Regions from separate parts of the Allobosea sp. 05T439 genome, predicted to be linked through region 1. Evidence: predicted binding sites of a transcription regulator. Region 1 holds the regulator's gene; the other holds the start of a gene.
The links. Region 1 encodes PhoB, which activates phosphate uptake and scavenging genes when phosphate is short. Its sites were predicted from a motif close to TGTCATNNANCTGTCAT; they were not measured.
Positions count from the first base shown of each region.

Region 1 (5,169 bases):
GCGGCGCGCCAGCGCCAAGCTGGCCCCTGCGCAGGAAAGGCACGACATCGTCCGCTTCGGCTCGACAGTGACGATCCGCCGGGCCGATGGGCGCGAGCAGAACTGGCGGCTGGTCGGCGAGGACGAGGCCGATCCGGCACACGGAACGCTGCCCTATGTCGCGCCGTTGGCGAGCGCGCTGATGGGCAAGGGCATTGGCGAGAGCGTCAGCATCGGCACTGAGGCGGTCGAGATCATCGCGATCTCCTGAGGCGATCGTTCAGCTATCCGCGAGCCAGGCCTGAATCCCTGCTGCAGCTGCGACTCCGGTCGCGAAACAGGCCTGCAGCAGATAGCCGCCGGTCGGCGCCTCCCAATCCAGCATCTCGCCTGCGACAAAGGTACCGGGCAAGCGTTTCAGCATGAAGCCTTCCTCGACCTCGGCCGCGGCGACGCCACCGGCGGTGGAGATCGCCCGCTCGATCGGTCTGAGACCGGTGAGCACCAGAGGCGCGGCCTTGATCAGTGCGGCCAGCCTCTCCGCGTCTTCGGGGAGTGGCCCCTTCGCCGCTTCGCGCAGCAGCGCAATCGCGGATGGAGCAAGACCTGCAGCCTTGCGCAGATGATTGCTCAGCGTCACGCCCTTGCGACGATGCGCGAGGCGCTGGACCAGCAGTGCCGCCTCGTGATCGGGCCGCAGATCGATGGTGATGACCGCCCTGCCCTCGCGCAGGATCGTCTCGCGAATCGGGGCAGAGAGTGCATAGACCGCGCCGCCTTCCAGACCCGTCGCATCGATCATCGCCTCGCCGGGCACGGATTGGCCGCCGAAGCTCAGGACGATGCGCTTCAACGGTACTCCGGCAAAACGCTCTCGCATGGTCTGGGACCAATCGACCGTGAAACCGCCATTGGCCGGGCGCAGCGGCGCGATCGCAACGCCGCGCGCCGCCAACAAGGGTGCCCAGCCACCATCCGAACCCAGCCGTGGCCAGCTCGCACCGCCGAGCGCGAGCAGCGTCGCGTCGGGCCGCGCCTCGACATCGGCGCCATCGCGGCTCCGGAACGTCAGAGCTCCCGCTTCGCTCCAGCCGGTCCAGCGCTGCCCAGGCGCGAAGGCGACGCCGAGACCATCGAGCCGGCGCAGCCATGCCCTCAGCAGGGGCGAGGCCTTCATGGCGCGCGGGAAGACGCGGCCGCTGCTGCCGACGAACGTGTCCTGCCCGAGCGCATCGGCCCAGTCGCGCAGGGATTGTGGCGGGAAGGCGCGAATGGCCGGCTCCAGCCAGGCTTGCGCATCGCGATAGCGGGGCAGGAACCTGTCGAGCGGTTCGGAATGGGTAAGGTTCAATCCGCCGCGCCCGGCCAGCAGGAATTTGCGGGCCGGCGAGGGCATGCGATCGTAGATCGTGACGGTGTCCCCGGCTGCCGCAAGGCGCTCGGCCGCGATCAGCCCGGAGGGCCCTGCTCCAATAATGGCGACGTGATGTGTGGGCATCGGTCCGGCTTGCCGTCAGCGCGCCCTGCGGTCAAGGGTAATCCCGCCCCGAAGGCCATCGACAGGGACGAACCATGCCGACCATCGCCGCCTATTTCGGCGCAGCCATTCTCGAAATCGCCGGCTGTTTCGCGTTCTGGGGCTGGCTCCGGCTCGACAAGCCCATCTGGTGGCTCGTACCCGGACTGTTTTCGCTCGCCCTGTTCGCCTGGCTGCTGACGCTGGCGGAGAGCGAAGCCGCCGGACGGGCCTATGCCGCCTATGGCGGCGTCTACATCGTCAGTTCGCTCGCCTGGCTCTGGGCCGTGGAAGGCTTTCGCCCCGACCGCTGGGACATTATCGGTGGGCTGATCTGCCTCGCCGGCGCGGCGATTATTATCGCAGGGCCGCGCGAGGGTATCGGCCCGAAAGGTGGATTGCGGTTTTCGGGAAGGCCGATGCAACCATAGACGGTTAGATCGTCGGGCGGATTCGATATCCGGCCCGATGATCCAAGTCCCCGATGATCCAAGTCTCAGCTCCGCGCAAAGGTCTCGTCGAAGGCATAGCCGGCACCGCGCACGGTCCGCAGCGGGTCCTTGGCGTTGTCAGGAGTGATCGCCTTGCGCAGCCGGCCGACATGGACGTCGACGGTGCGCTCGTCGATATAGACGTCGCGGCCCCAGACCGCGTCGAGCAGCTGGGCCCGGGAATAGACCCGCCCCGGCGCCTGCATCAGGAATTCGAGCAGGCGGAACTCGGTCGGGCCGAGATGCAGCTCGCTGCCTGAGCGGCGGACACGGCGGGTGGTGCGGTCGAGTTCGAGATCGCCGGCGGCCAACAGGCCGGCGACATGACCCGGCTTGGCGCGGCGTAGCAACGCCTGGATGCGGGCGATCAGCTCGGGCAGCGAGAACGGCTTGACGACATAGTCGTCGGCCCCGGTGGCGAGGCCGCGCACACGCTCGGTTTCCTCGCCGCGGGCGGTGAGCATGATGATCGGCACCCGCTCGGTATCGCGACGGGTCCGCAGCCTCCGGCAGAGCTCGATGCCGGAAAGGCCCGGCAGCATCCAGTCGAGCAGCACGAGGTCCGGCGTATGATCGCGCAGATGCAGCTCGGCATCGTCGCCACGCGCGACGCTGTCGACCTCGAAGCCCTCGGCTTCGAGATTGTAGCGCAGCAACAGGGTCAGCGGCTCTTCGTCCTCAACGATCAGGATGCGTGCAGGCATGTCTCACTCGGTCCCAAAGGTGTCGGGCGCCGGTCACTKACCGGTGGCGGCGTCCAGAAGGATATTGGTCGTGTCGAGCTTCGGGCGGGCTGCGTCCAAGGCTTCGCCCGTGACGAGATAGTGGATCGTCTCGGCGATGTTGGTGGTGTGGTCGCCGATGCGCTCGACATTCTTGGCGCAGAACAGGAGATGCGTGCAGAAGGTGATGTTGCGCGGGTCTTCCATCATATAGGTGAGCAGCTCGCGGAAGAGCGAGGTATAGAGCGCGTCGATCTCATCGTCGCGGCGCCAGACCTCCATGGCCTTCTGCTCGTTGCTGACGGCGTAAGCGTCGAGCACGTCCTTGAGCTGGGCCTGAACCAGGCGGCTCATATGCTCGAGGCCGACGACCGCGCGCGACGGCGGCTGGAACTGGCCGGAGATGGCGACCGCGCGCTTGGCGATATTCTTGGCGAGATCGCCGACACGCTCGATATCGGCGGCGATGCGGATGGCGGAGATCAGCTCGCGCAGGTCGTTGGCGAGCGGCTGGCGCCGGGCGATGGTGAGCACCGCCTTCTCCTCTACCTCGCGCTGCAGATTGTCGAGGCGCTGGTCGGCGCTGATGACCTTCTGTGCCAGCCCGGTGTCGCGGCGCACCAGGGCGACTGTCGAATCGCCGAGCATGCGCTCCGACATGCCCCCCATCTCGGCCAGGCTGCGGCGGATCCCCTCGAGATCGGCATCATATGAGCGGACGATGTGATCAGTCATCGCGGCGTATCCTTTGTCGGCAAAGCAGTTGGAAGGCTGGGCGCCGGTTCAGCCGAAGCGGCCGGTGACGTAGTCCTGCGTCTGCTTCTTGTGCGGGTTCATGAAGATGGTGTTGGTGGCGTCGAATTCGATCACCTCACCGAGATACATGAAGGCGGTGTACTGCGAGATACGCGCCGCCTGCTGCATGTTGTGGGTGACGATGACGATGGTGAAGTCGGTCTTGAGCTGCTCGAGCAGGTCCTCGATCTTGCCGGTCGAGATCGGATCGAGCGCCGAGGTCGGCTCGTCGAACAGGATGACTTCCGGCTTCTGGGCAATGGTCCGCGCAATGCAGAGGCGCTGCTGCTGGCCGCCGGACAGGCCCATGCCGGAGGTCTTCAGCTTGTCCTTGACCTCGTCCCAGAGCGCGGAACGGCGCAGCGCACCCTCGACGCGGTCATCGAGCTCGGATTTCGGTGGCTTCTCGTAGAGGCGGATGCCGAATGCGACATTGTCGTAGATCGACATCGGGAAGGGCGTCGGCTTCTGGAACACCATGCCGACGCGCGAGCGCAGCTCGTTCACATCGATATCGTTGCTGATGACGTTGCGGCCGTCGAGCAGGATCTCGCCGGTGGCGCGCTGCTCGGGATAAAGCGAGTAGATCCGGTTGAAAATGCGCAGCAGGGTCGACTTGCCGCAGCCCGACGGTCCGATCAGGGCCGTGACATGGCGGTCCCGGAAGTCGAGATTGATGTTCTTCAGCGCCTTGTGCTCGCCGTAGTAGAAATCGAGGTTCTTGACCGCGATCCGGACGGGGGCCTCGGCATCAAGCGCTTGCGGGCTCAGTTCCAGCGTCGAAAGCATCGACTTGTTCCTTCAGATCGAACGCGACGAGGGTTTAAGGCCGTTCATTTGCCGCCCCGCACGATACGGCGGGCGATAAGCGAGAGGCACAGGATCGAGACGGTGATGATCAGCGAACCGGCCCAGGCGAGTTGCTGCCAGTTCTCATAGGGGGCGGAGGCGAACTGGTAGATCGTCACCGGCAGGTTGGAGACGCCGCCGACGAGGCTGGGCGAGAACCAGAAATTGTTGTTCAGCGCAGTGAAGATCAGCGGCGCCGTCTCGCCGGCGATGCGCGCCAGGGCCAGCAGGATACCGGTGACCATGCCGGATTTCGCCGCCCGCCAGGTCACGCTGGTGATGACGACCGAAGGCGGGGCGCCGAGCGCAGCACCGGCTTCACGCAACGAGCTCGGCACGAGGCGCAGCATGTCCTCGGTGGTGCGCACGATCACCGGGATCGCGATGATGCCCAGCGCCACGCCGCCGGCCCAGCCGGAATAGCCGCGGAATGGCTCGACCAGGATGACGTAGACGAAGAGGCCGATCAGGATCGACGGCGCCGAGAGCAGGATGTCGTTGATGAAACGGATCAGGTCCGCGAGCTTGGAGCCCTTGCCGTATTCGGCAAGGTAGGTGCCGGCGAGCACGCCCACCGGCGTCGCCACGGCGATGCCGAGGAAGGTCAGCACGATCGAGCCGACAATGGCGTTGGCAAGGCCGCCCCCCTCGCTGCCGGGACCGGGCGTCACCTGGGTGAAGGTCGCGACGGAGAGCCCGCCGATCCCCTTCACGAGCAGCATGCCGAGAATCCAGAACAGCACGAAGATGGCGAGAAGGGTGAAGCTGGTGGCGATGATCTTCATCGCCCGATCCGCGGTGCGGCGCGCGGGGCGGA
Region 1 covers NZ_JBFTKP010000008.1:130,406-135,574, forward strand. The annotation lists gene greA (transcription elongation factor GreA) at 1-250, shown strand, start outside; gene AC1DIO_RS11750 (TIGR03862 family flavoprotein) at 260-1,477, opposite strand; gene AC1DIO_RS11755 (YnfA family protein) at 1,552-1,926, shown strand; gene phoB (phosphate regulon transcriptional regulator PhoB) at 1,992-2,690, opposite strand; gene phoU (phosphate signaling complex protein PhoU) at 2,724-3,443, opposite strand; gene pstB (phosphate ABC transporter ATP-binding protein PstB) at 3,492-4,292, opposite strand; gene pstA (phosphate ABC transporter permease PstA) at 4,337-5,169, opposite strand, start outside.

Region 2 (5,169 bases), on a different contig from region 1:
CGCTGAGAAGATCGTGCCGAACCAGGGCCGCGTGCGCTCGGTCAATGCGATCCTCAACGTCGCCGAAGGAAGCAGCGGCCTTTTCGATGTGCGCGACCGCGACATCGTGACTCAGGGCGCAATCCGCGCCGGCCTGTCGGACCTCAATCGCGCGGCTGAAGTGGTGCGCCGCGAGGTCGAGACGCTGGTCAAGGCGGCTCGTGACGAGGCGCATTCCGCGGGCACGTCGACCGGCAACCTGATCGAGGACAGCAAGTGGTGGCTCGGCGCAATCGGCCTCGGCTCGCTGCTCGTCGCGCTGGCGCTCTCGCTCTTCTATGTCCGCCCGATGATCGTCGGCCGTCTCAACAAGCTGTGGACGGCGACACGGGCCATTGCCGATGGGCAGCTGGACGCAACCGTCGAGACCAAGGGCAATGACGAGATCTCGGACATTGCGCGCAGCGTGCTGCTGTTCCGCGACAATGCCTTGGCGCTGCGAGCCGCCGAAGCTGCGAAGATCGAGGACGAGGCCCTGGCGCAGCAGCGCCGTCGTGAGATGATGCAGGAGCTGGGGGAAGCCTTCGGCCAGGTGGTCGAGGCCGCGGCCGCCGGCGACTTCAGCCGCCGCGTCTCGGCAAGCTTCGCAGATGCCGAGCTCAACGCGCTTGCGGGTTCCGTCAATGCCCTGCTCGAAACCGTCCAGGCCGGGCTTTCGGAAACCTGCGAAGTGCTGGCCGAACTGTCGGCTGGCCAGCTCTCGACCCGGGTCAAGGGCAGCTATCACGGCGCTTTCGCCGAGCTCAAGGACGGCGCCAACGGCCTCGCCGAAGAGTTCGAAAGCACGCTCGCGCGTCTTTCGGATACGGTTTCGGCCGTGCGCAGTGCGACCAGCGAGATTCTCGATGGTGTCACCGACCTCGCCGAGCGTACGACGGAAGAAAGCAACGCTGTCTCGATGGCGACCAATCAGCTCGGCGCCTTCGCGGGCACCGTGAAGAAGACGGCCGACGAGGCCTCGCAAGCCATGGGCATGGCCGAGAGCGCCGAGCAGCGTGCCCAGCAGGGCGAAAAGGTCGTCGCCTCGGCGCTGGACGCGATGCGCCGCATCCGCGCGTCGTCGGACAAGATCTCGGAAGTCATCTCGATGATCGACGAGATCGCCTTCCAGACCAACCTGCTGGCGCTCAATGCGGCAGTGGAGGCGGCGCGCGCCGGCGACAGCGGCCGCGGTTTCGCGGTCGTCGCGGCCGAGGTGCGCAGTCTCGCGAAGCGCTCGGCGGATGCCTCGAACGACGTCAAGCGCCTGGTCGAGGCCGCGCATGGCGATGTCGCGGTCGGTGTCGGCCTCGTCGAGGAGACCTCGGCGATGTTCGAAAGTATTGTGTCCTCGGTCAACGATCTCTCCGGACTGATGAACGGCATCTCGCAAACGGCGCGGAGCCAGGCAAGCGACGTTTCCGCCATCAACAACGAGATCGACGGCATCGGCACGATGGCGCATCAGAATGCTGCGCTGGTCGAGGAGACGAATGCCGCGCTCGCACTGACGGATGAGCAGACCCGCGCGCTGACCGAACATATCGGGCGCTTCCAGTTCCGCGAGGGACACGTCGCCGGGCACGGCGGGGCGTCGGTCGCCCGGGCGGCCTGAGCGATCCACTGCATCCAACCATTGCTAACGGCCCCGCTCGCGAGACGCAGCGGGGCCGTTTCAGTTGCGGGGGCTGCCTGGGGTCTTGCGGGACAGAAGGCGAGGGTGTTAGGCGAAGAGCGGGCCGGTAGCTCAACGGTTAGAGCTCGCTGCTCATAACAGCGCCGGTGCCGGTTCGAATCCGGCCCGGCCCACCATTTCCCTCTCAATCACCTAGCGACGGCCGCCCTCGGGATTACGCCCCGTGCGATCGCGCATGCCGCTTTACAGCGATATACCAACCGCTTATCGCGATTGTGACGGATCGATGACATAACGAGGCGCCGATGCTCGGCTGGTTTCAGAAGCTCCTGCCCAAGGAGCCCAAGTTCTTCGACCTGTTCGAGAGCCATTCCAGGACATTGGTGGCAGGTGCCGCGGCCCTGAACGGCCTCCTCAGGGGCGAAACCCCGGTGGAGGCAGGTTGCACCGAGGTGCTTTTCCAGGAAAATCGCGCTGACGAGATCGCCGCGGAGGTAATGCTGGAAGTCGGCCGCACCTTCATCACGCCCTTCGACCGTGGCGATATCGAGGAGCTGATCGGTTCGATGGACGATGCCATCGACCAGATGCAGAAGACCGTAAAGGCGATCACGCTGTTCGAGGTTACGAGCTTCGAGCCCTGCATGAAGGAACTCGGGGCGGTCATCGTCCAGGCGTCCGAGCGCGTCGTCGTGCTGCTGCCGATGCTGCGCGACATCAAGAAACATGCGATTTCGATCGGCGCACTCGCCAAGGATATCCGGGCCATCGAGGAGCGATCCGACGAACTGCACGACCAGGGCCTGAAGGCGTTGTTCAAGGCGCACCAGACTTCGGACACGATGGGTTTCATCGTCGGCGCAGAGATCTACGACCATCTCGAGAAGGTGGTGGACCGTTTCGAGGATGTCGCCAAGCGCGTCAGCCGTATCGTCCTCGAACATCTCTAGGCGGTTGGCCCGGTGGATTTCTCAAGCGTCGCCTTTGCCCTGGTCTTCCTGATCGCGGTCGCGCTTCTGTTCGATTTCCTGAACGGACTTCACGATGCGGCCAATTCGATCGCGACCATCGTCTCGACCAGGGTTCTGGCGCCGCGCTGGGCGGTGTTCTGGGCTGCCTTCTTCAATTTCATCGCGTTCCTGTTCTTCGGCCTGCATGTCGCCGAGACCGTCGGGTCCGGCATTGTCCAGACCGCCATCGTCGATGACCGTGTCATCTTCGGTGCCCTGACCGGCGCCATCGTCTGGAATGTCGTCACCTGGATTGCAGGCATTCCGTCGAGTTCGTCGCATGCACTGATCGGCGGACTGGTCGGGGCCGGGCTGAGCAAGGCTGGCTTCTCGTCGATCGTCTGGTGGGGGCTCGGCAAGACCTTCGTCGCGATTTTCATGTCTCCGGCCATCGGCTTCGCCCTGGCGCTGGTCCTCGTCCTGATCGTCTCCTGGGTGTTCCTGCGCGTGGCCCCTATCAAGGTCGACAGCACCTTCCGGCTGCTGCAGTTCGTTTCGGCTTCGCTCTACTCGCTCGGACACGGGGCGAATGATGCGCAGAAGACGATGGGCATCATTGCGGTGCTGCTGTTCTCGCATGGCATGATGGGCGAGACGTTCTCGGTGCCGTTCTGGGTCGTCATCTCCTGCCAGGCGGCCATGGCATTCGGCACGCTCTGTGGAGGTTGGCGGATCGTTCACACCATGGGCTCGAAGATCACCCGGCTTTCACCCCAGCAGGGTTTCTGCGCGGAGACGGGCGGCGCGATCACGCTGTTCATGGCGACCTATCTCGGCATCCCCGTCTCGACGACGCATACGATCACAGGCGCGATCATCGGTGTCGGCGCCGCCCGGCGCGTGACGGCCGTGCGATGGGGGGTGGCTCGCGGCATCGTCTTCGCCTGGATCGTGACGATGCCGATGGCAGGACTGATCTCGGCTATCGCCTATTTTGTCTCCGGCCTGTTCCTGACCGGGCGGTGACCGGGATCAGGAGGCGCCGCCGAGGGGCGCTGAGTCTGCGCAACCCGCAGCGTCGGTCAATTCAACTTCAGCGCGCGGATCGCAGCCTTCAGGCCGGGCTCGTCGACAATCTCGGCAGCATCTTCAAGCGTGAACCAGTGCGAAAGCCGCTGATTGTGCTCGGCCCATTTTTCAAGCCGACGCTCGACATCAAGAATATAGAGCGCCACCTTGCAGAGAACGAAGTGGTCGCTCATCCGCTTCCAATAGATGTAGCGCCCCGCGGGCTTCTTGTGGGCCTTGCCGATCACGCCGGCTTCTTCGCGCGCTTCGATCGCCGCAGCCTCATGGTTCTTCTTGCCCTTGATGGGCCAGCCCTTGGGAACGATCCATCGCCGCGTCGTGCGTGTCGTGACCAGGAGAAGCTCCGGCTCCCCCGTCGGCGATCGGCGGATGGGGAGCGCGGCGATCTGCGAGCGCGGCTTCCCCAATCCTGACTTCGCCTTCTTCATCGAAACCTGTGCCCTCCCATCCGTAAACAGAACCTATGTTAGAAAGCCGGCAAATCAATATCGAATAGCCGTCCAACGCCTTAAAGGCCGTGGATTGACCGCCTCAGCGGTGATGGCCATGCTTCATTGCAGCGAAATGAACGCTCGAAGCCCTTGAGAGCCCGAGCGTCGGCTCCAGTCGGCAAGCGCGCTCGCCGATTGGCGGGTTCGTCGCGCGCCTTGCGTCCCATACAGGAATCAGCTGCCTTTCCCTAGCCTGCTGCTTAGGCAGACGTCGATCAGGCGGGGAGAAGGCGCGCCCCGATGCGCATGGCAGCGTCCTGCAAGGCATCGAGATGCGCTGGGCGCCCTTCAGGTGCGACGATCGAGGTCAGCGACGAGATGCTGAGTGCGCCGGCAAGCGCGCCGCTGCGGTCGAAGATCGGTACGCCGACGCCCGTCAAGCCAATGAAGAAGTCGTCGGCGGCCAGCTCCCAGCCTTGCGCGCGAATACGATCAGCCTCGCGCCAGAGCAGGTCGGGGTCCGTCTGGCTTGCCGGCGCGCGCTTTGGCAGTTCCAGGGCCAGTGCCTGTCGCCGCTGCGCCTCGTCGAGATAGGCCAGGATCACCCGTGGGCCGCCGCCGCAGTTCAGCGGCGCCTGAGCACCGACCGCGAACCATGTCGCATCGACATGCGGCAGTGAGGCGCGCACGCGGTCCACGCAGAGTGCGCGGCCCGAGATATGAACCCATAGGAACGAGGTCGCGCCGGTCTTCTCGGCGATCTCGGTCAGATAGGGGCCGGCCACGTCCCGAAGCTCGCGCCCGGTCGTGACGGCGCTGCCGAGTTCGATCAGCCCGACCGCCAATGCATAGGTCTGCGAGCGTTCGTCGTGCTCGACCAGTTCGTTGAGCTGCAATGTCTGCAGCAGCCGCCGCGTCGTGCCCTTGTCGAGTCCGACCTGGCGAGCGAGCTCGCTCAGCCCGAGGCGTGGTTGCTCGGGGCGGAAGGCGCGGAGCAGGGCAATGGCCCGGTCGAGCGCCCTGACGATCGGGACGCCCGGCGGAA
Region 2 covers NZ_JBFTKP010000002.1:147,226-152,394, reverse strand. The annotation lists gene AC1DIO_RS02705 (methyl-accepting chemotaxis protein) at 1-1,633, shown strand, start outside; tRNA gene AC1DIO_RS02700 (tRNA-Ile) at 1,755-1,830, shown strand; gene AC1DIO_RS02695 (DUF47 domain-containing protein) at 1,960-2,604, shown strand; gene AC1DIO_RS02690 (inorganic phosphate transporter) at 2,617-3,630, shown strand; gene AC1DIO_RS02685 (NUDIX hydrolase) at 3,687-4,121, opposite strand; gene AC1DIO_RS02680 (IclR family transcriptional regulator) at 4,400-5,169, opposite strand, start outside.
Region 2: AC1DIO_RS02695 (DUF47 domain-containing protein) is a predicted target of PhoB. The motif match lies at 1,930-1,946, and genes of this name have one in related genera.